DNA from 2 places in the Marinomonas sp. BSi20584 genome. Region 1 is predicted to be linked to the other one. Evidence: predicted binding sites of a transcription regulator. Region 1 holds the regulator's gene; the other holds the start of a gene.
The links. The regulator sigma-54, encoded in region 1, starts transcription at its own class of promoters, with help from an activator protein. The targets are predictions, from matches to a motif close to TGGCACNNNNNTTGCTNT.
Positions count from the first base shown of each region.

Region 2: a site for sigma-54 is predicted at 3,373-3,390, ahead of hmpA (NO-inducible flavohemoprotein). Genes of this name have one in related genera too.

Region 1 is NZ_KZ454896.1:23,899-31,731, forward strand. Features, by position in the region: gene TY87_RS20065 (ABC transporter ATP-binding protein) at 1-686, opposite strand, end outside; gene TY87_RS20070 (calcium/sodium antiporter) at 814-1,812, shown strand; gene lptC (LPS export ABC transporter periplasmic protein LptC) at 1,812-2,390, shown strand; gene lptA (lipopolysaccharide transport periplasmic protein LptA) at 2,374-2,901, shown strand; gene lptB (LPS export ABC transporter ATP-binding protein) at 2,902-3,627, shown strand; gene TY87_RS20090 (RNA polymerase factor sigma-54) at 3,706-5,181, shown strand; gene ptsN (PTS IIA-like nitrogen regulatory protein PtsN) at 5,199-5,648, shown strand; gene TY87_RS20100 (HPr family phosphocarrier protein) at 5,658-5,927, shown strand; gene mgtE (magnesium transporter) at 5,935-7,287, shown strand; gene yjgA (ribosome biogenesis factor YjgA) at 7,294-7,833, shown strand.
Region 2 is NZ_KZ454872.1:8,754-16,586, reverse strand. Features, by position in the region: gene TY87_RS05130 (MATE family efflux transporter) at 1-533, opposite strand, end outside; gene TY87_RS05125 (hypothetical protein) at 940-1,143, shown strand; gene TY87_RS05120 (group II truncated hemoglobin) at 1,145-1,585, shown strand; gene norR (nitric oxide reductase transcriptional regulator NorR) at 1,666-3,231, opposite strand; gene hmpA (NO-inducible flavohemoprotein) at 3,439-4,629, shown strand; gene TY87_RS05105 (GNAT family N-acetyltransferase) at 4,736-5,896, opposite strand; gene aroE (shikimate dehydrogenase) at 5,962-6,774, opposite strand; gene hemF (oxygen-dependent coproporphyrinogen oxidase) at 6,801-7,745, opposite strand.

The sequences.
Region 1 (7,833 bases):
TCGGCAGAACCCTCAGCAATCACTCGCCCACCAGCTAAAATACACACATGATCAGCAATAGAAAGAGACTCTTCAACATCATGAGATACAAGAACAGACGTCATATTTGCTGAATCATTAAGCTGGCGTATCAACTTAACAAGAACCCCTTTAGAAATAGGATCTTGCCCAGTAAAAGGCTCATCGTACATTACTAACTCTGGATCCAAAGAGATAGCACGGGCTAACGCAACACGTCTAGCCATCCCTCCAGATAATTCCGACGGCATTAGATTAGCGGCACCGCGTAAACCAACGCTATAAAGCTTATCAGAGACAATACCCGCTATTGTTTTTGCATCCAGCTTGGTGTGTTCTTCCATTGGAAAAGCAATATTCTCAGCGACAGTCATATCACTAAACAAAGCACCACTTTGAAAAAGCATGCCCATTTTTTTGCGCACCTTATAAAGTTCAGAGCGGGACAAAGCGTGAACATTTTGACCGTCTACTAAAATAGTGCCTGAGTTTGGTGCGAGCTGCGCCGCAATTAAACGTAGCAATGTCGTCTTCCCCGTCCCACTAGGACCCATCACCGCAGTAATCTTACCTCTTGGAATAGTAAGTGATACGTTCTCATAAATAGAACGCTCTCCCCTTGAAAAACTAACATTTTGGACCTTTATATAAGCATCTACCACTGACACACCTTTTTAATCCCTATCAAATATGGCCCGATACTAACATCGCCCCCCAACAAATAAAATCATGACACAGCCAAATCCACTTTGTTTATAAGATCAAGCCTTGAATTTCAACGCCAAACCTCATTAAATGGTACTCCCTGTATCTTTGAGTAATATCAATACCATGCTGTTGTTTTCTATCGCCCTAATTGTAGGGTTAGTTTTGCTCGTAATGAGTTCCGACAAATTTATAGAACACTCTGCGCTTGTAGCAGAGAAACTGAATGTAAATCCAATGATAATAGGGATTACGTTAGTCGCGTTCGGCACATCCGCACCAGAAATGGTCGTTTCGGCCATTGCGGCACTTGATAACGCACCAGAAATAGCAGTTGGCAATGTGCTTGGCTCGAACATTGCCAACATCGCACTTGTCTTCGGCATCACATTATTATTCTCAGCAATTCCAATCGCCTCCGGACTGTCCACCAAAGAAGTCCCTCTCGTATTAGCTATCACCCTGCTAGCAGGTTTTTTACTGTTTGATCAGACTCTTGGCGTATGGGATGGCGTGATTCTAATTGCTGCTTTTATTATTATCCTGACAATATTGCTAAGAGGCAGTAAAGATTTAGAAAAAGATTTAAAAGAAGGCTTACCAGAAGACGATGGAACCTCTGTCAGCAAATCCCTCATCATTGCACTAATCGGATTAGCTGTATTGATAGGAAGTTCTAAATTACTTGTCTGGGGTGCAATAGGCATAGCAACCGCTTTAGGCGTAAGCGAATTAGTTATAGGCCTTACTATCGTTGCAGTTGGAACCAGCCTACCTGAACTAGCGGCTTCAATTAGCAGCGTCAGAAAAGGCCATCACGATATAGCAATTGGCAATATATTGGGATCAAACATCTTCAACTTGGCCACCGTATTACCACTACCAGCCCTTATTGCTCCAGGACTAGTAGATCAAAGCGTGATAAGCAGAGATTTCCCTTGGGTTTTAGGCCTAACAGTTGCTCTCGCTCTTGCCATTTTCATTTTCAAGAAAACGAAAAACAACAGTATCCCTAGATGGGTAGGCTTACCGCTTATTGCTTCTTATGGTGTTTATTTATTTATTATTAGCTCAAACGGTTCGGTGTAATGCTTTCGTTAAAAACACTAACAAAACCCAAAAGCCTTTTAATCATTGGGGCTACTTTAATAGTAGTAGCCTCTTTAGGTTGGTATGGGGCAGCACCTATACAAAACCTCGTTCAAACAGACTCATTGAGCAGCTCTCCAGACTACTTTATAACTAATGTCAAAGTTAAAGAGTTTGATGCTGACGGACTTCTGATCGAAACACTTGACGCTAAACAAACGCTGCACTACATAGCAAAATCCACAACACTCTTAGAAATGCCGAACGTCGAGCGCTACTCAAAATCAGGTCATTGGAGCGCAAAAGCAGATAAAGGGGTTATTGAAGACGGAAGTAATGATATTCTATTAACCGAAAATGCCAGAGCGACTAAAAAATACCTTCAATCTGAAGATATAAAGCTAAGTGCAGATAACATACATTATTTAGATAAAGATCAATCACTAACCAGCTATGGAAATGCAACGCTTATCTCCACTCAAGGAGAGACTTCTGCTGGCACAATTACAACATATATAAACTCAGAAGAAGTCGTGATGACAGGATCTGTACGAGGAAAATATGAAACGATTCATTAACGTCAGCGTGTTGCTTACTTCAGCCCTAATTGGCCAATACGCATACGCACTACCTGAAGACACAACCAAGCCATTAGAAATACAAGCTGATGAGGCATCATTCGACCAAAATTCAGGCGAAGCAATATACAAAGGCAATGTATTTGTTAAGCAAGGTACCATTGAAATTCAGGCCCAATACCTTAAAGTAACAACAGACGCTAAGACCCGAAAATTTAGCAGCCTAGAAGCCACAGGAAAACCTGCGAAATTCAGTCAGCAGATAGACTGGAGCGGCAACATTGTTATCAGTAAAGGCAATGAAATACATTATTTAACCAGCGAATCAAAATTAGAAATTATTGGTGATGGTTACCTAAGCAGAATGCAGAACTCCATCACCGCAGACTACATCCTCTACATGATTGATGACGGCACATTCAGTGCTGAGAAAAAAGATTCAGGGCGCGTATCAATGACCTTACAACCGCAAGCGCCAAAAGATAAACAAGCACCTGAGAATAAAAAATAGATGGCACTACTAGAAGCAAAACACCTTGCGAAGAGCTACAAAAAACGCCAAGTCGTAAAGGATGTATCTATTTCCGTTGAGTCTGGCCAAGCCGTTGGCCTACTCGGCCCTAATGGCGCGGGTAAGACCACCTGTTTTTATATGATAGTTGGCATGGTAGCAAACGACGCTGGCGGCATATTTATTGATGGCCAAGACATCACTCATGACGCCATGCATACTCGTGCTCAAAAAGGCATTGGCTACCTCCCTCAAGAGGCATCTATTTTTAGGAAAATGTCTGTAGAAGATAATATCCTAGCCATTTTAGAAACCCGCAAAAAGCTAACAAAAGCACAGCAACAAGAAAGACTAGAAGAACTCTTAGAAGAGTTTCATATCACCCATATTCGCACCAACCTAGGAATGGCACTATCAGGAGGAGAAAGGCGCCGGGTTGAAATAGCGAGAGCGGTTGCCATGAACCCAAAATTCATCCTACTTGATGAACCCTTTGCTGGCGTAGACCCTATCTCAGTTGGTGACATAAAACACATAATCAAACATCTCCAAGAAAGTGGAATCGGTGTCTTAATTACCGATCACAATGTCAGAGAAACACTAGACATCTGTGATAAAGCTTACATTGTTGGCAATGGTTACATCATTGCATCTGGCGATGCCAGTACCGTCATCAACAATGAACAAGTAAAAAAGGTCTATTTAGGCGACGACTTCCGTCTGTAACCCCTTATCATTGCTGTAGAAAGGGAGTAGTATGCATAACTCGTTCCAATTCATTCAAATAGAAGAAAGAGTTGCTCTATGAAGCAGTCTTTACAATTAAAGCTTGGTCAACAGCTGACTATGACGCCACAACTGCAACAGGCTATTCGCTTGCTGCAGCTTTCTACGTTGGATTTAAAACAAGAAATTCATGAGTTTCTTGAATCGAACCCATTGCTTGAGCTCGACGACGACGAACAAATTCATCACGACATCCCTGCAAGCATAGAATCAAAAAGCGCTGCCGATACAACAGTCGACAATAATAGCGAAGAACCACGCGTAGAATCTGAGTGGACAGAAAGCATCCCTGAAGAACTATCCATAGATAGTAACTGGGATGATACCTATCAAAGTTCTGCAGCTGTCAGCGATCACAACAGCTACGAAGGCGATAGCGACTTCGAAAGCCGTAACGCACCAGCAGAAAGCATCCAAGACCATCTTATATGGCAATTAAATTTAACCCACATGTCAGATCGCGACATTGAAATCGCTTACGCCATCATTGAATGCGTTCAACCTGATGGCTACTTAAGCATTTCTCCCGATGACATCTGGGAATCTCTCGGCACTGAATTAGAAGATCTAGATATTGAAGAAGTCATTGCAGTGCAGCATAGATTGCAGCGCTTTGACCCTGTAGGCGTATGCTCAATTGACCTACGCGACTGCCTTCTTGTGCAACTAGAAGCATTCCAAAGCCACCCGCTGTATAAGAGCACATACAATCTTATTGATCATTACCTACCATTATTAGGTAATCGAGATTTTGCTCAGTTGAGCCGTAAGACAAAGCTCAAAGACGAAGCACTAAAAGAAGTCGTCAATTTGATTCAACAGCTCAACCCACGCCCAGGCTCAGTTATTGACGCTGACGACACGGACTACGTTATTCCTGATGTCACAGTGAAAAAACGCCATGACGTATGGCAAGTGGAACTAAATAATGACGCTTTGCCGCCCATCAAAATCAATGAGACTTACTCAGCGATGGCTAGCACTGCAGCAGCAACAGCAGAAGATGTGACTTACATAAAAACATCTCTTCAAGAAGCAAAATGGTTCATGAAGAGCCTACAGAGCCGCAACGAAACTTTATTAAAAGTGGCAAGCTGCATTGTAAGTCGACAAATTGATTTCTTCGAACTAGGGGAAGAAGCCATGAAACCCATGGTTCTTCATGATGTCGCAGAAGAAGTAGGTATGCATGAGTCAACTATTTCTAGGGTAACAACACAGAAATACATGCACACACCAAAAGGCATCTTTGAGCTGAAATACTTTTTCTCCAGCCATGTAAACACCGCCTCTGGCGGAGAATGTTCTTCTACCGCAATACGAGCTATGATTAAAAAGCTTGTATCGGATGAACCGGCGAAAAAACCGTTAAGCGATAACAAGCTAGCTGCTATTTTAGCAGACCAAGGCATACAGGTTGCTCGACGCACTGTAGCCAAATATCGAGAGGCGATGAACATCCCTCCTTCCAATGAACGAAAACGACTGATCTAAACGGAAACCATTTTATCATGTCCTTGAAATCATTATTAAAAGCGGAACTCGTTCTCGCAAAACAAGATATTGTTAGTAAAAAACGAGTACTTGAAAGCATTGCTGAAGTTGCTTCCAATCGACTGCATTGTGACAACGAAGCTGTCTATGACGCACTACTAGGTCGTGAAAAGCTAGGTAGTACAGGCATAGGCAACGGCATAGCTATTCCACACTGTCGCCTAGAATCTGCAAACCATACCGCTATTGTCGTTATGTCATTGCAAACTCCGATTGATTTCGATTCCATCGATAAAAGAGCGGTAGACTTAATATTTGCATTAATTGTTCCACCTCATGAGTGTGACCAACACCTTGCAACACTAGCTCAAATAGCAGAACTTGCCCAATCTCCAGAAGCACTGGATAAATTGCGCACAGCACAGACCAATGAAGAACTATTCAATATATTTGAATCACTAATATAGGAAAAAAGCATGCAGGAAGAGTCCGTCACGATCATAAATAAACTTGGCTTGCATGCTCGCGCTGCTGGCAAATTGGTTGAAACAACCACTCGCTTTTCTTGCGATATCACCATAGAAAAAGATAGCCGAAATGTTGACGGAAAAAGCATCATGGCGATGATGATGCTTGCTGCCGGCAAAGGCACAGAAATTCGCATCAAAACCAATGGTGAAGACGAGTTAGATGCAATAAAAGCGGTAATAGAATTAATAAATAATCGTTTTGGTGAAGACGAGTAAGACTTATATGTCAGAGCAAAACACTCTAAATCACCTCCAAACGGTCACCGAATCGCTCGAATCCGGTACCACCATGCAAATCCGTTATTTACTTAACGGCGCTTTGCCCGCACAGGATGTTGCTCGTCTATTAGAGTCTTCTCCTCCCAAAGAGCGTAAGCTTCTTTGGGAGTTAATAGAAGCCAAGAATGAAGGCGAAGTACTTCAATATCTAAGCGAAGATATTGGCGTACAATTCATGAAAAACATGGATACAGAGCGACTTATCGCCGTATCCGAACATTTTGAAAGCGATGACCTTGCAGACTTACTGCAACACCTACCAGAAAAGGTCGTAAAAGAAGTTCTTGCGTCAATGTCCACGCAAGACAGAACAAGAGTTGAAGCACTATTAAGCTACTCGGAAGATTCTGCTGGCGGCTTGATGAATACGGACACCATCACCATACGTCCAAACATTACCGTCGATCTAGTGTTTCGCTATTTACGCAGACACTCAACACTACCAGACATGACAGACAACTTACTGGTTGTCAGCCGTTCAGATCGCCTTTTAGGAATACTTCCACTTACCAAACTACTGGTATCAGATATTAGCGCTACAGTGCGCGATATCATGGAAACAGAATTCACCGTCATTGACGCAGAAACGCCTGCCAGCGAAGTCGCGCAGCTTTTTGAAAAAATGGACCTAGTATCCGCTCCCGTTATTGACAGCAAAACTAAAAAACTACTTGGCCGCATCACCATCGATGACGTTGTAGACGTTATCCGTGACGAAGCCGAACACTCCATGTTAAGCATGGCGGGTCTTGATGATGACGAAGATACCTTCGCACCCATCATGAAAACCACCAAGCGACGCGCAGTGTGGCTTGGCATAAACCTAATAACCGCCTTTACAGCGTCTTACGTTATCGGCTTATTCCAAGAGACACTAGACCAAGTTGTCGCATTAGCTATACTCATGCCAATCGTTGCTAGCATGGGCGGTATAGCTGGCTCTCAAGTACTGACACTGGTCATTCGCGGTATCGCACTAAATCAGATAGGCTCTACCAATACTCGCTGGCTACTTAATAGAGAGCTCATTGTTGGACTCATAAATGGCCTTGTTTGGGCAACAGTAATAGCCGCACTTACCGCACTTTGGTTTGACAACATCAAGATTGCCTATATCATTGCAGGCGCTATCATAATAAATCTGCTTTTTGCAGCGGCCACTGGTACACTTCTGCCAATTCTACTAAAAAAAATTGGCATCGACCCCGCCCTAGCCGGCAGCGTAATTTTGACTACCGTGACCGACGTGGTTGGATTTCTATCCTTCCTTGGTCTCGCTACTATTTTTCTAATATAGGTTCCCATGACAGATTTTGATCAATTTGAAAACAACGACGAAGAAATCCCTAAGAGCAAAACCCAGATCAAGCGTGAAATGGAAGCCCTGCAAGATCTTGGAAAAAAACTACTAGGCCTAAGCAAAAATCAGCTTAAAAAAGTGGAAATGTCTGACACTCTACGCGAAGCATTCGTTGAAGCTGGCCGCATAAAGCAACATGAAGCCATGAGAAGACACTTGCAATACATCGGCAAGGTAATGCGCACAGAAGATCACGAAGCCATAGCGCACCGTGTAGCGCTTTTCGATTCCACTTCTGCCGCTTACAACAAGCTATTTCATCAGCTTGAGATTAAACGCGACATGCTAATTGGCGAGAACAGCAAAGAAGTACTGTCTGAATACTTAGAAGAAAACCCACAGATTGAAGACATCCAACTGCTTAGACAGCTTATTCGCCAATCTCAGAAAGAAGTGTCACAAGAAGGAAACACCACAAACCGTAAAAAACTTTTCCGTTTCTTACGTGAAGCCGAAGAAAAGCGTCTTGGTTTAATGGAATAA
Region 2 (7,833 bases), on a different contig from region 1:
GCCACGCCGTCACTCGCCATGCCCAAACCATAAACGGCAAAATAGTCGAGAATCATATTGGCGACATTGATCACCAACAGCATCCACAGGGGCCCTTTGGAATATTGCACACCAAAGAACCAACCCATTAAGGCATAACCGGCTAATACCGCTGGAGCACTAAAAATCCGTGCTTCACAATACAAACGTGCCCAAGGTTCCACTTCAGCACTTGGCTCCATCAAGGAGATCGCCAAATCGATCAATGGGGCTCGGAATAAAATCAAGATTAGCCCGATAAACACGCCCATCAAAATCGATTGCAAAAGCAGCTCACGAACACGTCTTTCGTCACCTTGTCCAAGCGCTTGTGCTGTCAATCCGGTTGAGCCCATGCGCAAAAAACCAAACGCCCAAAACAGAAAGCTAAAAATACTCGCGCCAATCGCTACAGCAGCAAGATGTGTCGCCGTTCCCAAGTGTCCAACTACAGCGGTATCAACTAAACCAAGCAAAGGAGTGGTGATGTTCGAAATCATCGGCGGCCATGCCATGCGCCAAATTTTTTGATTCAATACAGCATTTGCACGATACGAGCAAAAAATAGAACTAGGGGATAACTTTGACACACGAGTCTCACTTGTGGGTATTTCAAATTCTGTGGATAAAAATCAATCAAAAACGGAAAATAGGAACACGCTGATCTGTGGAAAATAATAGCAGTTATTCACAATTCGGGGCAGTTTTTAATGGCTTTGTGCAATAATTGGTCATATTAGGGTGGTTATTAAGTATGGTTCTCGTTTAACTCTCACTTACCCACAAAAATAGGAAGAATAAATTCGATAAAATTCAATGTTTCTAATATTGGATAAGTGATGCTTTTTTCCACAATCCTGCTCACATCGTCGTGGAAATTTGCTAGACTCGCGTTTAATTTTTATCGTTCGGAGAAATTTTATGCCCAAGAAACTCAAGCCCTTTATCGAAGGTTTAGCCGTCGGGTGTGTCTTCATCAGTATTACTATGCTGTTTCAAATTCCGCTTTACATGAGTTTCATCATCGGCGCATTGGCGGCATTAGGCGGCTATCGCAACTCGATCAAAATGGACAAAGAAAAAGTTGCTAAAAAACAGCAAAACCAACCAAAAGATGTCGAATAAAATGACTCCTTCTAACCCGCCCATTTATGGCGAAGGCGATGTCACCTTACAAGCCGTCGGCGGATTAACTGGCTTGCAAAATTTGGTCGAAACCTTCTATTGCATTATGAAAAACACACCAGAGTTTCGACCACTGTTTGACATGCATCCTAGCGATATTGAACTAACCATCGACAAGTTGGTGTCTTTTTTATCTGGCTGGATGGGTGGCGAGAAGTTGTTCTCGAAAAAATACGGACCAATCAGTTTACCTCAAGCTCATGCTCATGCTCACTTAATCGTTACCGAAAAAGAAAAAGCCATGTGGCTAAACTGCATGGCCGCAGCATTAGATGAATTGGGTTATTCAGAAGAATTGAAAGCTTATTTACTGCCTCAGCTCGCTTTTCCTGCTGAACGGATTCGACAAGTAAGTGCGGCTAAACACGGTGAATCGGTTTAAACGAAACACAATGACATTCCAAATTCGAAACTGTCGCCTACCTCATAGGAATGTCATTGCGTTTCTGAAACGCTTCATGATTAAGAACGAATTTCTTTGGCAACAACAATCCCTAAGCGTTTTGCCAAGCGCGCTAGGTTTGCGCGATCCATAGATAGCTGTTGAGCAGCCTTGGTCCAGTTCCCTTCACTTTCTTCTAGCGCTTTACGGATTAGATTGCGTTGATAAGTCTCTGTTTCTAAACGTAAATCTATTATTTCTTGCTTATCTAAGACTTGCTGTGATGTTTCGGTATTTTGTATCTTTTCTTGTGAGCTATTATCGATTTGTAATCCTGTTAAATGCGCTGATGAAATAACTGTAATCCCTGTTGCATTGTCCGCTTTGGCGAAAAGCGCAGCGCGGGAGATGACGTGCTCTAGCTCACGTACATTTCCAGGCCAGTGATAAGCTTCGAGCATGCCAATAGCTGATGCGGATAAAGTCAGTTGCTGCAGGCCTAACTTTCGACGGAAGCGCTCAGCGAAGAATCCGGCCAACAATGGAACATCGCCTTGTCTGTCACGTAACGCAGGAACTTGAATCGGGAAGACGCTAAGGCGATGGAATAAATCCGCACGAAAACGATGTTCTGCCACTTCGGTTTCTAAATGTCGGTTGGTTGCAGCAATGATGCGTACATTTACTTTACGAATTTGATCTTTGCCCACGGCTTGGATTTCTTGATTCTGAATAGCGCGAAGCAAAGTTCCCTGCACTTCTAAAGGTAATTCGCCAATTTCATCAAGCAATAAGGTTCCGCCGTCGGCCAATAGAAACTTACCGTCTCGATCTCGGTCCGCCCCGGTAAACGCCCCTTTTACATGTCCGAAAAGCTCACTTTCGATAAGGTGATGAGGAATCGCAGCGCAGTTCACATAAACCATTGGCGCTTCAGAGCGAGCAGATTGCTCATGTAATGCTCTCGCAACCAACTCTTTACCGACGCCGGTTTCCCCTTCAATCAAAATGGCAAAGTCCGATGGGGCAACCAGATTAATCGACTGTTTAAGGTCTTGCATGGCTTTGCTCTGACCTATCATTTCATGGCTTTGCTCGCCCATTACTTTTAATACGTTTTGAGCATGTTGTGATTGGTTTTCTAATTTTTCCATTAAGATGGCGGTATTTAGCGTCATAGCCGCCATGGTACCGATAATTTCCAAAGCGCGCGCGTCGATATCATCGAAAACGCCCGGCATAATGCTGTCTAGCGTCACCACGCCAATCAACTTGCCTTCCAAATACAGCGGCACTCCCATGCAGGAATGCACTGGCAAATTCTCGTCATGGCCTAACACCATGCCATCGTAAGGATCTGGAAGCGGCGAGTCTGCGGGAAAACGAACTGGATAATGTCCGCTACTGATCGCTTTCAGACGCGGGTGTTCATCAATAATGAATCGACGTCCCATCAGATCTTCCGATAAGCCTCGCTGGGCAAGTGGCGCCAGCACACCATTGTTGTTCGCCAATAAAACGACGGCATCACAATTAATCGTTGCCCGCACCGCATAAACCAATTGTTCAAAGCGATTCGGCTGTGTCACCGCACTAGCAAGATCGAGGGCAAAGCTAAGTAAGGCGTTATTAGAAACCTGCTTCATGGATATCGGCTCATAGGGCGAATTATTTTTCGTGTCAATTTGACTCAAACATACCATATAGACTTTCTTTTTGGTGAGTCTTATTGACTCTAATTTTTATATTAAAAACATAAACCACTGATTTTATTATCAATTATAAGTTGGCACGAGCTTCGCTATAGAAGAGTTAAGAAAGCATTTATTCGTACTCTTAGAAAAGGAAATAACATGTTAACTCAACACCATATAGACACTGTCAAAGCTACTATTCCACTTCTTGCTTCTGCAGGAACCGCGATTACTGAGCATTTTTATCAACGCATGTTCTCTCATAATCCAGAGCTAAAAGATGTATTCAACATGACCCACCAAAGAACTGGTGGTCAACCTGCGGCTTTGTTCAATGCCATCGCGGCATACGCAACACATATCGATAATCTCGAAGTACTTACCAGTGCCGTGATGCGTATAGCTCATAAGCACACCAGTTTTAATATCCAACCGAGTCAATATGACATCGTTGGTCATCACCTTATTGAAACCTTGCGTGAACTCGCTCCAGATGCTTTTACCAAAGACGTAGAAGAAGCATGGGTAGCGGCTTACATGCAATTAGCTGGGATATTTATTCAAGTCGAAGGTGATCTTTATAAAGAACGCGCTGCCCAACTTGGCGGCTGGAAAGACTTCCGCCGTTTCCGTGTAGCCTCCAAAACACCAGAATCTGATTTGGTTACCAGCTTTGTGTTTGAGCCTGTGGATGGCGGCGCAGTAATTGACTATCAGCCAGGGCAATATTTGGGCGTTAAGTTACATCCAAAAGGCAATGAGTTCGATGAGATACGTCAATACTCTTTATCAACAGCGCCAAATGGTAAAAGTTATCGCATAAGCGTCAAACGCGAAGGCGCTGGCGACATAGCTGGGGTCATGTCGAACTACCTTCACGATCACCTAAACGTCGGCGATGAAATAGAAGCCATGCCACCTGCAGGCGATTTCGTTTTCCAAGACAAACAAACTCCTGTGGTACTGATTTCTGGTGGTGTTGGCTTAACGCCAATGCAAGCCATACTAAACACTCTTGCTAAACAGCAATACAGCCACCCAGTAAGCTATTTACACGCTTGTGCTCATCAAGGTCAGCATTCCTTCAAAGAGCACGTGAACAGCTTGAAAGACCAACTGAATTTGTCCGTTCACACTTGGTACGAACAAGCCGACAGCGAAGAAGAAGGAGTGTTAAACGGCATGATGCAACTAGAAGCCATCAAAGACAACTTACCTCTGACGAATGGCGAGTTTTACTTATGCGGGCCTGTTGGCTTCATGATGTTTGTTAAACAGCAGCTCTTAACGCTCGGAGTGGAAGCAGACCGAATTCATTACGAATTGTTCGGCCCACATCAAGAGGTTTGATATTAAACCCCTCCCTAGCCCTCACCTTGGAAGACAAAAGGGGAGGGAACAAAAACCTTAGTTCCTCCCCCTGCTAAGGGGGGAGGGGGGAGCAGGGAGGGGGTTACTAGCTTTCCTGCTTAAACGGCAACAAGGCGTGAGTATCTCGATGGTACTCACGCACAGCTTGGGCTTCTTCCTCGCAGAAGTTACCAATAGCATCACGGAAACCTTCATGGGCGATGTAGTGAATGCTGTGGCTAAATACAGGCTCAAAGCCACGGGCAATTTTGTGTTCTCCTTGAGTGCCTGGATCAAAATGCTGTAAGCCTTTTTCTAGGCAAAATTCGATACCTTGGTAGTAACAAGCTTCAAAATGCAGGCAATCCACTTCTTCCATACAACCCCAGTAACGACCATACAAAGAATGATCGTCGAAGAAACACCAAGACGCAGCTATGGCTTCTTCATCACGAAAGGCTTGGACCAAGAGTATTTGATCGCCCATATTTTCGGCTAATTGACCAAAGAATTCGCGAGTAAGGTAACCTTGCTGACCACGCTTTGCGTAAGTGGATTGATAGCACAGGTAAAAGAAATCAATTTCTGCCGAGGTCAAATCGTTGCCTAGGGCTCGAGTCAATGTGATGCCTTCCTTAGCAACCTTGTCTCGTTCTTTGCGGGCGGTTTTGCGTTTACGACTGGAGAAGTGTGACAAATAGTCTTCCATGTCTTTGTAATCACGATTAAACCAATGGAACTGACAAGAAATTCGGTGCAATAGGTCTTTATTTGGTGCGAATAACGCCGCGTGTTCAGGCTTGGTAAATAACAGATGCCAGCTTGAAAACTCTCGTTCTTGGTTGGCTTGAGTCATTAATTCTGCAAGCGCTGGGTACAGATGAGAAAACTGCACATCATCGCCTTTAGGATCAAGGTGAGAGAAGATCCGTAAGCCTGTCACAGGAGAAAAAGGAATCGCCCAAATACGCTTAGGAAAGTAACTCATGCCATAGCGTTGGTAGGCATCTGCCCAAGACCAATCAAAGACAAATTCACCTTGGGAGTGAGTTTTCAAATAGGTTGGGGCGATGGCCAGCGGGCTGTCATCGTCATCCATCACCAGCAAATATTCAGGATACCAGCCCGTTCCATCGCCGATGCTTTTGCTTTGCTCTAACGCCTGATGAAAAGCAAATTGCGCAAAAGGATAACGTGTTTCTCCAATAGCCTCTTGCCATTTGGCTTCACCTATTTGATCGACCGAGTTGAACCATTGCGCTTTCATACTACTTTCCTTTATGACGCTTATTTCGCTGATTCACTTAATTTCACTGATTAACATTTCACTGATTAGTAAGCGGCTTCCATTTGTTCGCGCATAGCATCAACCAAACTGGCGGTTTCAGGTCGAATTTGCCGCCACAGATAAAAAGCTTCTGCAGCTTGGCCAACCAACATACCAAGACCATCGGCACCATCAGCACCACGCTCATGGGCCCACTGTAAAAACACCGTGCGTTCTTTGCCGTACATCATGTCGTAGCACCATGTATCAGCGTTTATTAATTCATCTTTTAATGGTGGTAAACTGCCAGACAAGCTCGCCGAAGTACCATTGATAATGATATCAAAAGGGCCTTCTAATGCTTCGAAAGTCGAAGCTAAACAATCAAATTGATCAGCCAATAATTGTGCTTTCTCGACTGTACGATTCGCAATGGTGACAGATTCTGGGTTCTCAGCTAAAACAGGTTCAAGTACACCACGAACTGCGCCACCAGCGCCCAGTAAAAGAATGCGTTTATCCGTTAAACTCTGACCATGATTATGGATAATGTCGCGAACCATACCGATTCCGTCTGTATTGTCGCCGAACAGGTCGCCATTTTTACCCATTAGCAAAGTATTCACCGCACCGGCTTGTTTTGCCCGTTGGCTTAAAATATCGCACATAGCGTATGCGCGTTCTTTAAACGGCACCGTAATATTCAGACCTTTTCCGTCTTTTTCAAAAAAGTCTCTGACTTGGTTTTCAAATTCAACCTCGTCACCAAGTAAGGTCGAATACACCAAGTCTTGATTTGTCAGCGTAGCAAAGTGCGCATGAATACTAGGTGATTTACTGTGAGCAATCGGATTTCCAACAACAGCGTATTGATCCAAAATTTATCCTCTTCGTTGTTCTTCAATTAGCGAGTAATAAGCCAATCTTTCGACGTTAGGTAATACTCGGTTAATTTCGCTTCTTCGCTACCCACTTCGACCTGATATTCATATGTCCAACGCACTTCTGGCGGCAATGACATCAAAATAGACTCGGTACGACCCAAGCCACTTTGTAAGCCAAAATGCGTACCACGGTCAAACACCAAATTAAACTCTACATAGCGTCCACGACGATGTAATTGGAAGTCACGTTGTTGCTCAGTGAATGGCAAATCTTTACGGCGCTCTAAAATCGGTAAATAGGCTTTAGTAAATGTATTGCCTACCGATTGCATCATCCCAAAACAATGCTCAAAACTGCCTTCGTTAAAATCATCATAGAACAAACCGCCAATACCACGCGGTTCACCCCTGTGTTTCAAATAAAAGTACTCATCACACCATTTTTTAAAACGAGAGTAATAACCTTCACCAAATGGTTCGACAGCATCATAAGACGCTTGATGCCAATGAATACAATCTTCATCGAAACCATAATAAGGTGTCAGATCAAAACCACCACCAAACCACCATACTGGTGCCATACCATCTTTATAGACGATAAATAAACGCACGTTGGCATGGGAAGTGGGTGCCATAGGGTTGTTCGGATGAATCACCAAAGACACGCCCATGGCTTCGAATCGACCACCAGCCAACTCAGGACGATCTACCGTCGCAGAGGGAGGTAGGTTATCACCCATGACATGAGAGAAGTTCACACCGCCTTTTTCAATAACCTCACCACCTGCGATAACACGAGTACGTCCGCCTCCGCCATTAGGTCTATCCCAAGCGTCTTCTTTGAAACGAGCTGTCGGTTCAACGGTTTCTAATGTAGAGCAAATATGGTCTTGAAGGGACAGGAGATAGTCTTTAACGGCTTGAACATCGAGGTTGGTAACCGTAGCTGGTGAGCTTGCTGACATGAAATACTCCATCTTGTCGTGGCTTTAAAACAGAACAAATAAAAACGGCCTAATCATTTAGGCCGTAGTTTATAACACTGAAAGAACA